DNA from 2 places in the Paenibacillus sp. RUD330 genome. Region 2 is predicted to be linked to the other one. Evidence: predicted binding sites of a transcription regulator. Region 2 holds the regulator's gene; the other holds the start of a gene.
The links. Region 2 encodes CtsR, which represses protease genes until heat stress. Its sites were predicted from a motif close to ATGGTCAATAAAGGTCAAACA; they were not measured.

Region 1: a site for CtsR is predicted at 6,274-6,294, ahead of clpP (ATP-dependent Clp endopeptidase proteolytic subunit ClpP). Genes of this name have one in related genera too.

What each region holds. Positions count from the first base shown of each region.
Region 1 is NZ_CP022655.2:304,212-312,380, reverse strand. Features, by position in the region: gene gpmI (2,3-bisphosphoglycerate-independent phosphoglycerate mutase) at 1-1,262, opposite strand, end outside; gene tpiA (triose-phosphate isomerase) at 1,264-2,019, opposite strand; gene CIC07_RS01445 (phosphoglycerate kinase) at 2,296-3,477, opposite strand; gene gap (type I glyceraldehyde-3-phosphate dehydrogenase) at 3,590-4,594, opposite strand; gene CIC07_RS01435 (sugar-binding transcriptional regulator) at 4,760-5,785, opposite strand; tRNA gene CIC07_RS01430 (tRNA-Arg) at 6,016-6,090, shown strand; gene clpP (ATP-dependent Clp endopeptidase proteolytic subunit ClpP) at 6,380-6,961, shown strand; gene CIC07_RS01420 (SIMPL domain-containing protein) at 7,020-7,811, opposite strand.
Region 2 is NZ_CP022655.2:695,830-703,998, reverse strand. Features, by position in the region: gene clpC (ATP-dependent protease ATP-binding subunit ClpC) at 1-2,282, opposite strand, end outside; gene mcsB (protein-arginine kinase McsB) at 2,279-3,364, opposite strand; gene mcsA (protein-arginine kinase activator protein McsA) at 3,438-3,953, opposite strand; gene CIC07_RS03115 (CtsR family transcriptional regulator) at 3,981-4,445, opposite strand; gene CIC07_RS03110 (GNAT family N-acetyltransferase) at 4,778-5,953, opposite strand; rRNA gene rrf (5S ribosomal RNA) at 6,195-6,311, opposite strand; rRNA gene CIC07_RS03100 (23S ribosomal RNA) at 6,487-8,169, opposite strand, start outside.

The sequences.
Region 1 (8,169 bases), 390 kb from region 2:
GTCGCCTCGACCGCCTTGATCGTCGGCTCCAGCATGCCGGAGTGGCCGACCATGTCGGGGTTCGCGAAGTTCAGGATGATCGCGTCATGCTTGTCGGAGTTGATCTCGCGCACGGCGGCGTCCGCCACCTCGTAGGCGCTCATCTCCGGCTGCAGGTCGTAGGTCGCGACCTTAGGGGAGTTGATCAGGACGCGGGTCTCGCCCGGCAGCTCCTGGTCGCGTCCGCCGCTGAAGAAGAACGTCACATGCGGGTATTTCTCCGTCTCGGCGATCCTCAGCTGCGTTTTGCCCTGCTGCACGAGCACCTCGCCGAACGTGTTGTCGAGGTTCTTCGGCTTGTAGGCGACAAAGCCCCCGACCGACTCGCTGAACAGCGTCAGGCAGACGAAGTACAGATCCTTCGGAGCCTTGTCGCCGCGGTCGAAGCCGCGGAAGTCTTCGTTCATGAACACTTGGGACAGCTGGATGGCGCGGTCCGGGCGGAAGTTGAAGAACACGACCGCGTCCTCGGACTCCACGAGCGAGACCGGCGAGCCGTCTCCTTCCGTGATGACCGTCGGCATGACGAATTCATCCATGACCGATTTCTCGTACGATTCCCGCACGGCGCGGATCGGATCGGTGTATTTCGGACCGTCTCCGTACACCATCGCGCGGTAGGACTTCTCCACGCGCTCCCAGCGCTTGTCGCGGTCCATCGCATAGTAGCGGCCTTGTACGGTCGCGATGCGGCCGATTCCGAGCTCCTCGATCTTCGCCTGCAGCTCGGTCAGATAGCCGACGGCGCTGTCCGGAGCGACGTCGCGTCCGTCGAGAAAGGCATGGATGTAAACCTGATCCAGCCCTTCCTTCTTGGCCAGCTCGAGCAGCGCGAACAGATGCTGGATATGGCTGTGCACGCCGCCGTCGCTGAGCAGGCCGTACAGATGCAGCTTCTTGCCGTTCAGCTTGGCATGGCGCACGGCGCCGAGCAGCGTATCGTTGTCGAAAAACTCGCCGTCGCGGATCGACTTCGTGATCCGGGTGAGGTCCTGATAGACGATGCGTCCCGCGCCGATATTGAGATGGCCGACCTCGGAGTTGCCCATCTGGCCTTCGGGAAGGCCGACAGCTTCGCCGCAGGCGGTCAGCGTCGTATGGGGGAACTGGGCCATGAAGCGGTCGTAGTTCGGCTTATTGGCCTGAGCGACCGCATTGCCCACGACATCATTGCGGAGGCCGAAGCCGTCCATGATGATCAGTGCGACCGGTTTGGGAGCCATGTTACTTCGCCCCCTCGACCAGAGCGATATAGGAAGCCGGTTCCAGACTTGCGCCGCCCACGAGAGCGCCGTCGATGTTCGCCTGGCCCATGTATTCCTTCACGTTGGCGGGCTTCACGCTGCCGCCGTATTGGATGCGGACCGCATCTGCCGTCGCTTGGCCGTACAGTCCGGCAACGACTTCACGGATGTAGGCAATGACATCCTCGGCGTCTTCGGCCGTGGAGGATTTGCCGGTTCCGATCGCCCAGATCGGCTCGTAGGCGATGACGACTTCCGCAGCTTGCTCGGCGGAGAGGCCTTGGAACGCGCCTTCCGTCTGCACTTTGCATACGTTTTTGGTCTCGCCGGCTTCGCGCTCTTCGAGCTTCTCGCCGACGCAGAGAATCGGGGTCAGGCCGTGCTTGAACGCGGCCGCGACTTTCTTGTTCACGATCTCGTCCGTCTCGCCGAAGTACGCGCGGCGCTCGGAGTGGCCGACGATGACGTATTTCACGCCCAGATCGGCCAGCATGAGACCGGAGATCTCACCCGTGAACGCGCCGTTGTCTTCGAAATGAAGGTTTTGCGCGCCGATGGCGATTTTCGTTCCTTTTGCCGCCTCGACGAGGGCAGGCAGCGTCGTGTACGGAGCGCAGATGACGCTCTCGACGCCGTCGACCTCGGCTCCGCCTTTCACTTCGCTGAAGAAGGATACGGCCTCGGATACCGTTTTGAACATCTTCCAGTTGCCTGCGATGATTGGAGTTCTTGCCATGACGATCATTCCTCTCCTGAAAGTCTCCGGGCGTGCTCCATATCCGGCTCCGCGTGCAGGAAGTCCCTCCGATCGCTGTTGAAGAAGGATTCCCTGATTCGATCCGCTCAGCGGTCGGAATCCATCTTCAAAGGCGAACGCCCACCCCGTTCCAGCTTCCATCGGGCATTGCCGATGAAAAGAAACGGGATGAGCTTCTACAGGACCATCCTGCCCTCTGCGCCTCCGGAGCATCGCCTAAAGCTTTTCCCTCGCTCCACTCGGGAGAAAGAGATGTTACTTATCGTTCAGGGCGACTACGCCCGGAAGAACCTTGCCTTCCATGAACTCCAGGGAAGCGCCGCCGCCCGTGGAGATATGGTCCATCTTGTCGGCCAGATGGAACTTCTCGGCTGCCGCAGCGGAATCGCCGCCGCCGATGACCGTGTAGCCTTCCGTCTCGGCGCAAGCTTGCGCAACGGCGCGGGTGCCGTGCGAGAACGGCTCGATCTCGAATACGCCCATCGGGCCGTTCCAGACGACCAGCTTGGATTCCTTGATGACTTTGGCATACAGCTCGCGGGTTTTCGGCCCGATGTCGATGCCTTCCCAGTCGGCCGGAATGCCGTCCACGTCGACGATCTTCGTGTTGGCGTCCTTGCTGAAGTCGTCGGATACGACGATATCGACCGGAATCAGGAAGTTCTTACCAAGCTTCTTGGCTTTCTCGATGAATTCCAGAGCAAGGTCCAGCTTGGAGTTGTCCACGAGGGATTGTCCGATTTCATGGCCTTGAGCCTTGAAGAACGTGTAGGACAGGCCGCCGCCGATGATGATGTTGTCGGCGATCTCGATCATCTTGTTGATGACGTCGATTTTGTCCTTGACCTTGGAGCCGCCGACGATAGCCGTGAACGGACGCTCCGGATTGTTCAGCGCCTTGCCGAGCACATCCAGCTCTTTCTCCATCAGAAGGCCGGATACGGCCGGAAGCAGATGGGCGATGCCTTCCGTAGAGGCATGGGCGCGGTGAGCGGCGCCGAAGGCGTCATTCACGAACAGGTCGGCCAGCGAAGCGAGCTGCTTGGCGAACTCCGGATCGTTCTTTTCCTCGCCCGGGTTGAAGCGGGTGTTCTCAAGCAGCAGCACGTCGCCGTCCTGCAGCGCGGCGGCTTTCGCCTGCGCATCGGGACCGGCGGTATCGTCGGCTTTGGCGACCGGCTTGCCGATCAGCTCGGCGAGGCGCGCAGCGACCGGAGTCAGGCGCAGCTCCTCCTTCAATTCGCCGCCAGGACGGCCGAAGTGAGCGGCCAGAATGACGCGGGCGCCCTTCTCGATCAGGTACTGGATCGTAGGCAGCGTTTCCCGGATCCGGGTGTCGTCGGTAATCGATCCATTTTCCATCGGCACGTTGAAATCGACGCGTACGAATACGCGCTTGCCCGCTACTTCCACATCACGAACGCTCTTCTTGTTCACAGCTGCTCGCCCTCCCGGTAGTGATTTCTATGGATAAAACATTGCTAAAGAGGAGAACGATCAATCGTCTCTCCTCTTTAGCTGTGGAATCGTCTATGCGATTAGGGACTTCTTACAGGCCTTTGGAAGCGATGTAAGCAGCCAGGTCGACGACACGGTTGGAGTAGCCCCACTCGTTGTCGTACCAGGAGATGACTTTGACCATGTTGCCTTCGACAACCATCGTCGACAGGGCGTCGATCGTGGAGGAAGCGGCATTGCCGTTGTAGTCGCTCGATACGAGCGGCTCTTCGGAGTAGAACAGGATGCCTTTCATGGAGCCTTCGGAAGCTTCCTTCAGGGCAGCGTTCACTTCTTCAACCGTCACATTCGATTTCACTTCGGCTACGAGGTCCGTTACGGAAACGTTTTTCGTAGGAACGCGCATAGCCATGCCGTTCAGCTTGCCTTTGAGCTCAGGCAGAACGAGGGATACGGCTTTGGCAGCGCCCGTGGAGGAAGGAATGATGTTTTCTGCGGCAGCGCGTGCGCGGCGCAGGTCCTTGTGAGGAACGTCCAGTACGGATTGGTCGTTCGTGTAGGAGTGGATCGTCGTCATCATGCCTTTTACGATGCCGAACTTGTCGTTCAGAACTTTGGCGAAAGGAGCCAGGCAGTTCGTCGTACAGGAAGCGTTGGAGATGACCGTGTGAGCGGAAGCGTCGTATTGGTCTTCGTTGACGCCCATGACGATCGTGATGTCTTCGTTTGTTGCCGGAGCGGAGATGATGACTTTTTTCGCTCCGCCTTTAAGGTGAAGCTCGGCTTTTTCTTTAGCCGTGAAGATGCCCGTCGACTCAACGACGATCTCGGCGCCTACGGAGCCCCAAGGCAGGTTTTCCGGGTTGCGCTCGGCAAAGACTTTGATCTCGCGGCCGTTGACGACAAGCGCGCCTTCTTTAGCTTCTACCGTAGCGTCCAGGACGCCGTGGGTGGTGTCATATTTCAGCAGGTGGGCCAGCGTTTTCGTGTCCGTCAGGTCGTTCACAGCGACGATTTGAACCTCGCTGTTGTTCAGTGCTGCGCGGAAGACGTTGCGTCCGATACGGCCAAATCCGTTAATACCAACTTTAACCATGGTTGATATTCCTCCTGTTAAATGAAGTTTGATGATGCATCTATCTCAAAGCAATTCGCATGCCCTGCCCCTGGCAGGCGCAGAGCCCGCGGATTGCCATGAAAACAAGTCTGTCCCCGCGGCGCCTGGAAGGACAAGAACCATTATCGCCTTGCGGCATGGCTCTTATTCCGTCAGCGCCGCGATTTCGAGGGCGGCCGCCTCGTCGGTGACGAGGATGTCCTCGTGGCCGAATCTCAGCACCGCCGAGATGGCCTCCGCCTTGGAGCGGCCGCCGGCCACCCCGATGACGACCTCGGTCGTCACGATGTCTTCGAGCCGGATGCCGGCGGTCTGCATCTTGTGCACGACGTTGCCGCTGCGGTCGAAATAGTAGCCCCAGGCTTCGGCAAGCGCGCCGTCGGCCTTGAGCGAGTCGACCAATCCGCCGTCGATCCGTCTGCGCCGGGCCATCACCATGGCGTCTCCGATGCCGTGGATGACGATGCGGGCGCTGCGGATGACCTCGACGATCTCCTTCACTCCGGGCTCCTGCATGAGGCTTGTGTAGGCCTCTTCGCTGAGATGGTCCGGGACGTGGAGCATCCGGTACTGCGCACCCGTCCGCTTGGCCATCGTCGAGACGATCGTGCTCGCCTGGTATTCCAGGCTCTCTCCGAGCCCTCCTCGCGCCGGCACGAACAGGTTGCTCCGGCGCGGCGAGCTCGAGGCGAGCTGCGAGGCGACGCCCGCAAGCGTCGTGCCCCCGGTCACCGCCACGACATCCCGCTCGCCCAGCACCTGCAGGAGCGCCGCGGCTCCGGCACGGCCAAGCTCCCGCTTGGAGCTGTCCGACTTCTCGGAATCGCCGGGCACGATGATGACCTTCTGCAGGCCGAAGCGCTGCTTGAGCTTCTCCTCCAGGTCGCTGAGGCCGAGCAGCCCTCCGAGCTCGGGCTCCATCTCCTCCAGCAGCCGCCGTCCGGCCGGGCTGATGGACATGCCGGAGGACTTGATCTCCAGCAAGCCCTGCTCCTTCAGGAAATCCGTCTCCGCCCTCAGCACCCTCTCTGTCATCGACAGGGAGGCAGCCAGCGTCCGGCGGCCGATCATATCCGAGAGCATGACTTGGTGCAGGATCGCATAACGGCGGCGGAGCGTATCGACGAGATCCGGAACGAGCTGACGCTGCAAATCAATAATGCTGCGCATGAGCGCCCCCACTCCACTCGTGCATGGCCGTCATGGGACATTTTTCGTCCCGGCCATTCATTTTACGTCCCACACCATTATTTTACCTCTTTTAGATAACCCCCGCAAGTGAGGAATACCCGATGAAAACGGTTGCCGACACCCAATTTTCGGATTTCTTTTCCTGGAAACCTTTAGTGTTGCTTTTTCCTGCCAGCTGTTATACAATCTTAGACGTTACGTTTTTACAAGCGCCCGTGGTCCAATGGATATGACGTAGGCCTCCGGAGCCTGAGATCTAGGTTCGATTCCTAGCGGGCGCGCCAATTTACACATATGGCTTCATTACATAGAAGGACCGGCATTCGTGCCGGTCCTTTTTTTGCATCCGGAGGAGATCGGCCTATGATCGGGAGAGCGCCTCGCCGCTCGTGCTGCCGGAGGCGGAAGATCCGGGTTTAGAGAATAAGGAAGCCGGTTAAAATGGGCTATTGAAGGCTGCCTCGACCTCTTTGACCAAATTTGACTTTAAAATCGCAATCCATTAAAATGAGAAAGCAGCACCCCGCATATCCACTATTTATGAAGGTTATAAGGAGGGACTCGCACTTGGACATGAATTTTGTGCCTATGGTCATCGAGCAAAGCAACCGCGGTGAGCGCGCCTATGATATTTATTCCCGGCTGCTCAAGGACCGCATCATCTTCCTCGGCACCGGCGTCAACGATGTGGTGGCCAACTCCATCATCGCCCAAATGCTGTTCCTTGCAGCGGACGATCCGGAGAAGGACATCTCGCTTTATATCAACAGCCCCGGCGGCTCCATCACGGCCGGCATGGCGATCTACGACACGATGCAGTTCATCAAGCCGGATGTCTCTACGATCTGCGTCGGCATGGCGGCTTCCATGGGCGCGTTCCTGCTGACAGCAGGCGCCAAGGGCAAGCGGTACGCGCTGCCGAACAGCGAGGTCATGATCCATCAGCCGCTCGGCGGAGCCGAAGGCCAGGCGAGCGACATCGAGATCCGTGCCCGCCGCATCCTCAAGATGCGCGACAAGCTGAACGCCATCCTGTCCGAGCGCACCGGCCAGCCGCTGGAGCGCATCGAGAAGGACACCGACCGCGACAACTTCATGAGCGCGGAAGAGGCGACGGCTTACGGCCTCGTCGACAAAGTCATCGAGAAGCTGTAAGCTCGGCAGAATAGACAAAAAAAGCAGCCCCCGGATTTTCTTGGGGGCTGCTTTTTTTCTATTTGAGCGAGAACAAAACCGTAATGTCGGAGGTGACGTCCACCTCGCCTGCATCCACGACGGTGTTGGCCGAGGAATCCGACGCTGCCGCCACTTTCATCTGTGCCCTCTCGAGGACCGGCTGCACGACCTGGGCCCCGTTCTCGGAGATCGAGACGACCTCGCCGAGCGTGCGGCCCGATGCCTGAGCCAGCGCCATCGCTTTGGCCTTGGCGGCCTCGACCGCCTTCTGCAGCGCCTGCTGCGTGTAGGCGTCTCCTTTTTCCGTTCCGAAGGAGATGTTGTTGATCCGATTGGCGCCCGCCGTTGCAAGACCGTCGACGAGATCGCCTGTCTTATCCATGTTGCGGTAGGAAATCTGGATGTCCTGCACCGCCGTGTATCCGGTCAGCACTTGGCCTTCCTTATCCGTATAGCGGTATTGCGGCTGCACCGAATAATTCGTCGTCTTCAGATCCTTCTCCGCGACTCCGTAAGTGCCTGTCAACGCCTTGCGCACGGCATCGTATTTCTTGGCCGCTCCAGCCTGCGCTTCCTTGGCCGTCTTGGCCGTCACCGACACGCCAGCCGATACATAGGCGATATCCGGCGCGACCGACACCTTGCCTGTTCCCGTTACCGCGACTGTGTTCAACACTGCATTCTCCGTTCCTGCGGCAAATGCCGGCTTGTTGAGCGGCTGACCGCCCAGTGCATTCCAGGCCATCAAAGATCCCGCTGTGATTCCCGCTGCAAGAAGCAGCACCTTGCTCTTATGCATCAGCCCGCCAGCCGCATTTCGTTTGTCCATTCCCAGCGCCTCCTTAGGTGTTGTCCTCTTGAAACGGCATGCAGATCCAAAAGGTTGCATTTACCATAAAGGATTGACGATATGGGTTACTTTGAGACCCGAAAGCGGACAGAGCCGAGTCTGAAGCCGGCTCAGTTTGAGAAGGGAAGGCCCGGCTTGCCGCAGATTTCAGCCTCAAGCCCGGTTCCATGCCGGGCATAACTTGCCGTATCGCCGGCTGCAGCACGGTTCGATTGACATCGGGCACACCTCCGCATCCGCCGCCTCCAGCAAGGGTTGATGTCGGAACCGCATTCAATTTCCGCCGGCTGCAGCACGGTTCGATTGACATCGGGCACACCTTCCGCATCCGCCGCCC
Region 2 (8,169 bases):
TAGGCAGGATCGAAGCCTTCCTTGGCCAAGAAGTCCTTCGCTTTGTCCGTGAGATCGAAGTCGACTTCCTGCTCGCGCAGCCGCTTGCGCAGCTCGTCGGACATCAGCGTCACGATGCGGGCGATATGCTCCTCTCCGAGGGAGTGGAACACGATGGACTCGTCGATCCGGTTCAGGAATTCGGGACGGAAGCTTTTCTTCAGCTCGCCCATGACCTTTTCCTTCATCTGGTTGAACTCGCGTCCGGCATCATGCTGGGCCGTGAATCCGAGCGTTGAGTTGCGCTTGATCTGGTCGGCGCCGACGTTGGACGTCATGATGATCAGCGTATTCCGGAAATCGACCACGCGGCCTTTGGAATCGGTCAAGCGGCCGTCCTCCAGCACCTGCAGCAGAATATTGAACACTTCCGGATGCGCCTTCTCGATTTCGTCCAGCAGCACGACGGAGTATGGCTTGCGGCGGACCTTCTCGGTCAGCTGGCCGCCTTCCTCATAACCGACATATCCCGGAGGAGCGCCGACGAGGCGGGAGGTGGAGTGCTTCTCCATATATTCCGACATGTCGATGCGGATGACCGCATTCTCGTCGCCGAACATCGCTTCGGCCAGAGCGCGTGCCAGCTCGGTTTTGCCGACGCCGGTAGGACCGAGGAAGATGAAGGAGCCGATCGGACGCTTCGGATCCTTGAGTCCGGCACGGGAGCGGCGAACGGCGCGGGAGACGGCCTTGACGGCATCCTCCTGGCCGATGAGGCGGCTGTGCAGGATCTCTTCCATCTTCAGCAAGCGCTCGGTTTCTTCCTCAGCCAGCTTGCTGACCGGGATACCCGTCCAGTTGGCGACGACCTGAGCGATGTCCTCCGGCGTTACTTCGGAATCCGTGCGTCCCTGCTTTTCTTTCCACGTGTTTTTTGTCGTATCGAGCTCTTCGCGAATTTTCTGCTCCGTGTCGCGGAGCGCCGCGGCCTTCTCGAATTCCTGGCTCTGGACTGCCGCATCCTTCTCCTTGCGCACCTCGTCGAGGCGCCCTTCCATCTGCTTCAGATCCGGCGGGATCGTATAGGTATGCAGGCGGACCTTGGAGCTGGCTTCGTCGATCAGATCGATCGCTTTGTCCGGCAGGAAGCGGTCGGTGATGTACCGGTCGGACAGCTTGACTGCAGCCACGATGGATTCATCCGTGATTTTCACGCGGTGATGGGCTTCGTAACGGTCGCGAAGTCCATGCAGGATCTGGATCGCTTCGTCCGGAGTAGGCTGATCCACCGTGATCGGCTGGAAGCGGCGCTCGAGGGCGGCATCCTTCTCGATGTACTTGCGGTACTCGTCGAGCGTGGTGGCGCCGATGCACTGCAGCTCGCCGCGGGCGAGCGCCGGTTTCAGGATGTTGGAGGCGTCGATGGCGCCTTCCGCGCCGCCGGCTCCGATCAGGGTGTGCAGCTCGTCGATGAACAGGATGATGTTGCCCGCTTGACGGATCTCATCCATGATCTTCTTGAGCCGGTCCTCGAATTCGCCGCGATACTTGGTGCCTGCCACGACGGAGCCCATATCCAGCGTCATGACGCGCTTGTCGCGAAGCGTCTCGGGAATTTCGTTGGCGATGATCTTCTGCGCCAGGCCTTCGGCGATCGCCGTCTTGCCGACGCCGGGCTCGCCGATCAGCACAGGATTGTTCTTCGTCCGGCGGCTGAGAACCTGGATGACGCGCTCGATCTCCTTGCTGCGTCCGATGACCGGATCCAGGTTGTTTTCACGGGCGGAGGCTGTCAGGTCGCGTGCCAAGCCGTCCAGGGTCGGCGTGCTGACGTTGGCCGGCGCTCCGTGGTTGCTCGATACCGCCTCGCTGCTGCCGAGCAGCTGCAGCACTTGCTGCCGCGCCTTGTTCAGGCTGATGCCGAGGTTGTTCAGCACGCGGGCGGCCACGCCTTCGCCTTCGCGGATCAAGCCGAGCAGGATATGCTCCGTGCCGACGTACGTGTGCCCCAGCTTGCGGGCTTCGTCCATGGACAGCTCGATGACCTTCTTCGCACGGGGCGTGTAGGCGATGTTGCTGGGCTGCTCTTGGCCGCGGCCGATGAGCGATTCCACCTCATCCTGTATTTTCTCGAGTCCCAGGCCGAGCGCGATCAGAGCTTTGGCCGCGATGCCTTCGCCTTCCCGAATGAGGCCGAGCAGAATATGCTCCGTGCCGATATTGTTATGTCCAAGCCGCACCGCCTCTTCCTGGGCGAGAGCAAGCACCTTCTGCGCACGTTCCGTAAATCGTCCAAACATCATTCGTAAGCACCTCCATCATGGGTTACAGGGAGCAGCCGGCTGCGGATCAGCTCCGCGCGCCTTGCATCGCGCTGCTCCGTATTCAATTTCTCCTCGAATGCCTGCTGCAGGAAGCCAGGCTGGGTCATTACCATCAACTCATTCATAACCTGCGGGGAAACTTCCCGAATCATGCCCAGATCGATGCCAAGCCGAACATCCGACAATCTCTGGGCCGATTCCTTGGAATCCATGATCGCGGCATGCGACAGGATGCCGTAAGATCTCATCACACGATCCTCGAGCCGCAGGCGGGACTCCGCCTGCAGACGCTCGCGGGCCGCCTTTTCATGCTCGATGATCTGCCTGACGACGCCATGCAGATTGTCGATGATCTCATCCTCGGACTGGCCCAGAGTGATCTGGTTGGAAATCTGGAACAGATTGCCGAGCGCCTCGCTTCCCTCGCCGTAGAGCCCCCTCACGGCCAGCCCCACTTGGGTGATGGCGGAGAGGATCCGGTTGATCTGCTGCGTGAGCACGAGCGCCGGCAGATGCATCATGACGGATGCGCGGATGCCGGTTCCCACGTTGGTGGGACAGCTGGTCAGAAATCCGCGTCTCTCATCAAAAGCATAGTCGACGGCCTCCTCATAAATGTCGTCGATTTTGCTGGCCAGCTTCCATGCCTCCTGGACCTGGAAACCCGGATATAAACATTGGATGCGCAAATGATCCTCTTCGTTAATCATAATGCTGACGGATTCGTTCTCGCTCATGACGACCGCTCCCGCACGGGCCTCGTTCGCCAGCGCGGGACTGATCAGATGCTTCTCCACCAGCACCCTGCGCTCAAGCTCGCTGAGATCCGAAAGCACGACCGTCTCGAACGGGCCGATCGGCTCAAGCTTCCCTTCCTGCGCCACGGAAGCAAGCTTGCTCATGACTTCCGCGGACTGCTGGCTGGTGGCCAGAATCGGAAAGGGATAATTGTGCAGGTTGCGGGCGATTCTTACCCGGCTGCTGAAGACGATATCCGAATCGGGTCCGTCTCCCTTCATCCACTCGCTCAGCGCCTTCTGGGCAAACCGGTTGGCTGCCAATCCAATCCCTCCCTACCGTGCAGCCGCCTTGCGGAAGCTGCGCTTGTGATGTCTATCTGGATGCTTCCAACCATCAGGCTTCCTTGATCTGCTTCTCCAGCTCGCGGATCTCGTCCCTGAGCTTGGCGGCGGCTTCGAACTCTTCTTTCTGGATCGAGCTCTTCATTTCCTGCCTCAGCCGGTCGATTTCCCTCTGCGTTTGAATCCGTCCGCCCGAGCGGCGGGGAATCTTGCCGACATGAACCGTATTGCCATGCACTCTCTTCAGCAGAGGATCGAGCCTTTCCCCGAAATGCTTGTAGCAGGAGCTGCAGCCGAACCTTCCGAGCTTGGAGAACTGCGAATACGTAAGACCGCATTCCTCGCAGCGCGGCACCGCCTGCTTCGTCCCTGCCAAGCTTGCCGCAGGCTCGAAATCCATAAGCCCCGACAGCAGGCTGTGGATGGAAAAGCCGTTGGGAGCTCCCGGAATGCCCTCTCCCCTTTCGCGGGCGCAGGCTTCGCAAATATGGAACTCCGTCTTCTCTCCGTTGACGATCTTGGTAAAATGAAGCGTTGCCGGCCTTTTGCCGCATTCCTGACAAAGCATGCCGCGTCCCTCCTCACCGGTCCTTCTCTATTGCTTACCCAGAAGCGAGATGAGCATCGCCTTCAGCAGCCTGGCCCGAAGCTCGTCGCGCTGCGGCAGCTTGATTGCGATGGACTCCCGGCATACAGCCGCCCGGAGCAGGCTTCCCTCTCGCTTGGAAATGAACAAAGCTTCCTCCAATTGGTAAATAAGTCCTTCGGCGGCGCTTTGATCGACTTGATTGCCGATCGTATGATGAATATGGCCGTGGATGGCTTTGAGCGCAGGCAGCTCGATCCGTTGGATTCGGATATAGCCTCCTCCCCCTCGCTTGCTCTCCACGAGGTATCCCTTCTCGAGCGTGAAGCGGGTACTGATGACATAATTGATCTGCGACGGCACGCAGGAGAAGCTGTCCGCCAATTCGTTGCGCTGTATTTCCACCGCACCTTCGGGACTGTCCTGAAGCAGCTGCTTCAAATGCTGCTCCAATGCATCGGAAATGTTTCGCATATCACCCACCTCCCTATGCCGGGGGCACCTTCAGGATTTTTCTTGAATTGCGGTTAGAAGCCAAACAGCCAAAGGCCGGATGCGTCCCTGTAGCATTCCCTCATCGGCGCAAATTACGACCCGCGAACGGGAACCGGAAGAAAAGGATCTTCGCCTTGCATAAGGCTGGATCAGACTCAACTGACTTTGACTTTCTTTGACTTATACCTTGATTATACTCCTTTTTCAGAAAAGGTCAAGGGAACTTCCACTGCTGCCAACTATATAGGAAAAGCCGCCTCGCCCTGCTGTCGTTACCAGCTTGGGATAAGACGGCCCGCTTTATACTCCGGCTAGAAGAAGTCCATGAAATTCGTCATCGCGTCAGGGATCCGGCTGCCCAGACGGACGGCCTCCGAGCGCGGACCGGAGATATGATCCATCTGCTGCAAATCCCGGGCGGACTTGTATCCGATAAGAAGGGAGGCCAAAGTTCCGATGGAGAGATCCAGCCGTTTGGACGAAGTTCCATCCTGATATCGGGAAAGGCTGCCCTTGCCCTCATCCGTGATGTCCAGCATCCACAAGCCGTCATTCCAGGATGCATCCTCGTCATGAATCTGGAGGACGAACTGATCCCGGACTCCAGGCTGGAACGGAAGCTGCTTGACGAGCCATTGGACATCGACGATGCGAACCATGAAATAAGGATGGATGCTCTGCTCGATGCGCGGATCGGTGAGCTGATAAGGCAGCGGATCCCCCGAATAGGTGTGCAGAACAGCGGATTCGATCATGGAATCATGATTGCTGAAGAAATTCCACAGCCCCACCCTCGCCTCTTCGGTCAGATAGACGAGCTCATGGATGTCGAGACGCCTGTCCTTCACCTTGTAGAGGGCATATCCTTCCGGCGTTCCGTTCTGGGTCCGGTACAGCACCGCACTTCCCTGCTTCCGCTTGAAGACCGAATGCTCCCACCAATCCGCCGTTCTGGCCAGCGTTCCATTGAAGCCCTCCGAATAGGTCTCGTAAAGGATGCCCAGCAGCTCGGCATGATCACGCACTTGTATCCGTTCGACTTTGCCGTTGTTGTGCATCCGTTGAGGCAGCTTGTCCGTCGCCAAGGTGTACTTGACCCGGTCGATGAACAGCTCCCAGCCGTATTTGCGGTAAAATCCGATCGAAAACGGCGCCAGCATAGAAATGGACTGGCCGTTCGCTTTCATCTCTTCCATTGCATGACGGAGCAGCTTGCCCACATGCCCGGAGCGCCTCGATTCCGGCCAGCTTGCGACAGAAGAGACTCCGCCCATCTTCAGCACGATGCCGTTCCAGTTCACCTCGAAGGGAATGATTCTGACCTGGGAAACGATACGTTCCTGCTCGACACCTACGATAACTTCCTCGCACTTGGCTCTTGCCTTGGCCTGCTCCAGCTCCTCAGCGGAAAGCTCCATTTGAAAGGCGTATTGGCTAAGCTTCATATGTTCATCGAATTCTTCCGGCTTCAAAGTTCTGATCTTCATCCTGCACCCGCTTCCCCAAGATGTTAGGTATAGATGTATTATGACACATATTGTATTTTTTTCCCACTTGCATCCTTTTAATAGGGTTCATTTTAAACGCCGCAAACGGTTTCCCCCCTTAGCTTTACACGTTTTTAAGGTTCATTTGGGTTTAAGCTCTCCATGGCAGGAATGCTTTCTTGAGGAAAAAAATCAAAAAAAGCCTGATCGGCGATTGCTCGCGGATCAGGCTTCACTCTGTGCTTGGCGACGTCCTACTCTCCCAGGACCCTGCGGTCCAAGTACCATCGGCGCTGGAAGGCTTAACGGTCGTGTTCGGGATGGGTACGCGTGGTTCCCTTCCGCCATCGCCACCAAACGTTACGCGTGTTCAAGACGTGGCTTGCGCCTTGAAAACTGGATCGAACCAATAGGATGGATGCTGAGTCCATTTGCTTTTTCTTACATGACCAGCGAATCGTATTCGGATTCATTCTCGCCATGTCTCGCCCACGTTCATCGTCTTGCGACGATCTCCCGTGATGCTTGATCCATAGGATAAGCCCTCGACCGATTAGTATTCGTCAGCTGCACGCATTGCTGCGCTTCCACCCCGAACCTATCAACCTGGTCGTCTACCAGGGGTCTTACATACTGGGAAATCTCATCTTGAGGGGGGCTTCGCGCTTAGATGCTTTCAGCGCTTATCCCGTCCGTACGTAGCTACCCAGCGGTGCTCCTGGCGGAACAACTGGTACACCAGCGGTACGTCCATCCCGGTCCTCTCGTACTAAGGACAGCTCCTCTCAAATTTCCTGCGCCCACGACAGATAGGGACCGAACTGTCTCACGACGTTCTGAACCCAGCTCGCGTACCGCTTTAATGGGCGAACAGCCCAACCCTTGGGACCTACTTCAGCCCCAGGATGCGATGAGCCGACATCGAGGTGCCAAACCTCCCCGTCGATGTGGACTCTTGGGGGAGATAAGCCTGTTATCCCCAGGGTAGCTTTTATCCGTTGAGCGATGGCCCTTCCATTCGGTACCACCGGATCACTAAGCCCGACTTTCGTCCCTGCTCGACTTGTAGGTCTCGCAGTCAAGCTCCCTTATGCCTTTGCACGCTGCGAATGATTTCCAACCATTCTGAGGGAACCTTTGGGCGCCTCCGTTACATTTTAGGAGGCGACCGCCCCAGTCAAACTGCCCGCCTGACACGGTCCCTGTACCGGTTTCACGGTACCAGGTTAGAACTCCGATACGATCAGGGTGGTATCCCAACGGTGCCTCCACCGAAGCTGGCGCTCCGGCTTCCTAGGCTCCCACCTATCCTGTACAGATCGTACCAAAGTCCAATATCAAGCTGCAGTAAAGCTCCATGGGGTCTTTCCGTCTTGTCGCGGGTAACCTGCATCTTCACAGGTATTAAAATTTCACCGGATCTCTCGTTGAGACAGCGCCCAAGTCGTTACGCCATTCGTGCGGGTCAGAATTTACCTGACAAGGAATTTCGCTACCTTAGGACCGTTATAGTTACGGCCGCCGTTTACTGGGGCTTCGGTTCACAGCTTCGGGTTGCCCCTAACCGCTCCCCTTAACCTTCCAGCACCGGGCAGGCGTCAGCCCGTATACTTCGCCTTACGGCTTCGCACAGACCTGTGTTTTTGCTAAACAGTCGCTTGGGCCTTTTCACTGCGGCCCCCTCGGGCTATTCACCCTACCGAGGCACCCCTTCTCCCGAAGTTACGGGGTCATGTTGCCGAGTTCCTTAACGAGAGTTACTCCGCGCGCCTTAGCATGCTCTGCTCGCCTACCTGTGTCGGTTTGCGGTACGGGCACCTTCGCCTGGCTAGAAGCTTTTCTTGGCAGCTGGAGATCATGACCTTCGGTACTAAAATTTCCCTCCCCATCACAGCCCAGCCTTACGGTTTGCGGATTTGCCAACAAACCAGCCTCACTGCTTGGACGGACACATCCATCGGTCCGCGTCACTACCCTTCTGCGTCACTCCATTGCTCGTAACGGCTTACGGTGGTACAGGAATATCAACCTGTTGTCCTTCGACTACGCCTTTCGGCCTCGCCTTAGGTCCCGACTTACCCTGAGCGGACGAACCTTCCTCAGGAACCCTTAGGCTTACGGCGGATCAGATTCTCACTGATCTTTTCGTTACTCATACCGGCATTCTCACTTGTGTACTGTCCACCAGTCCTTGCGGTCTGACTTCAACCTATACA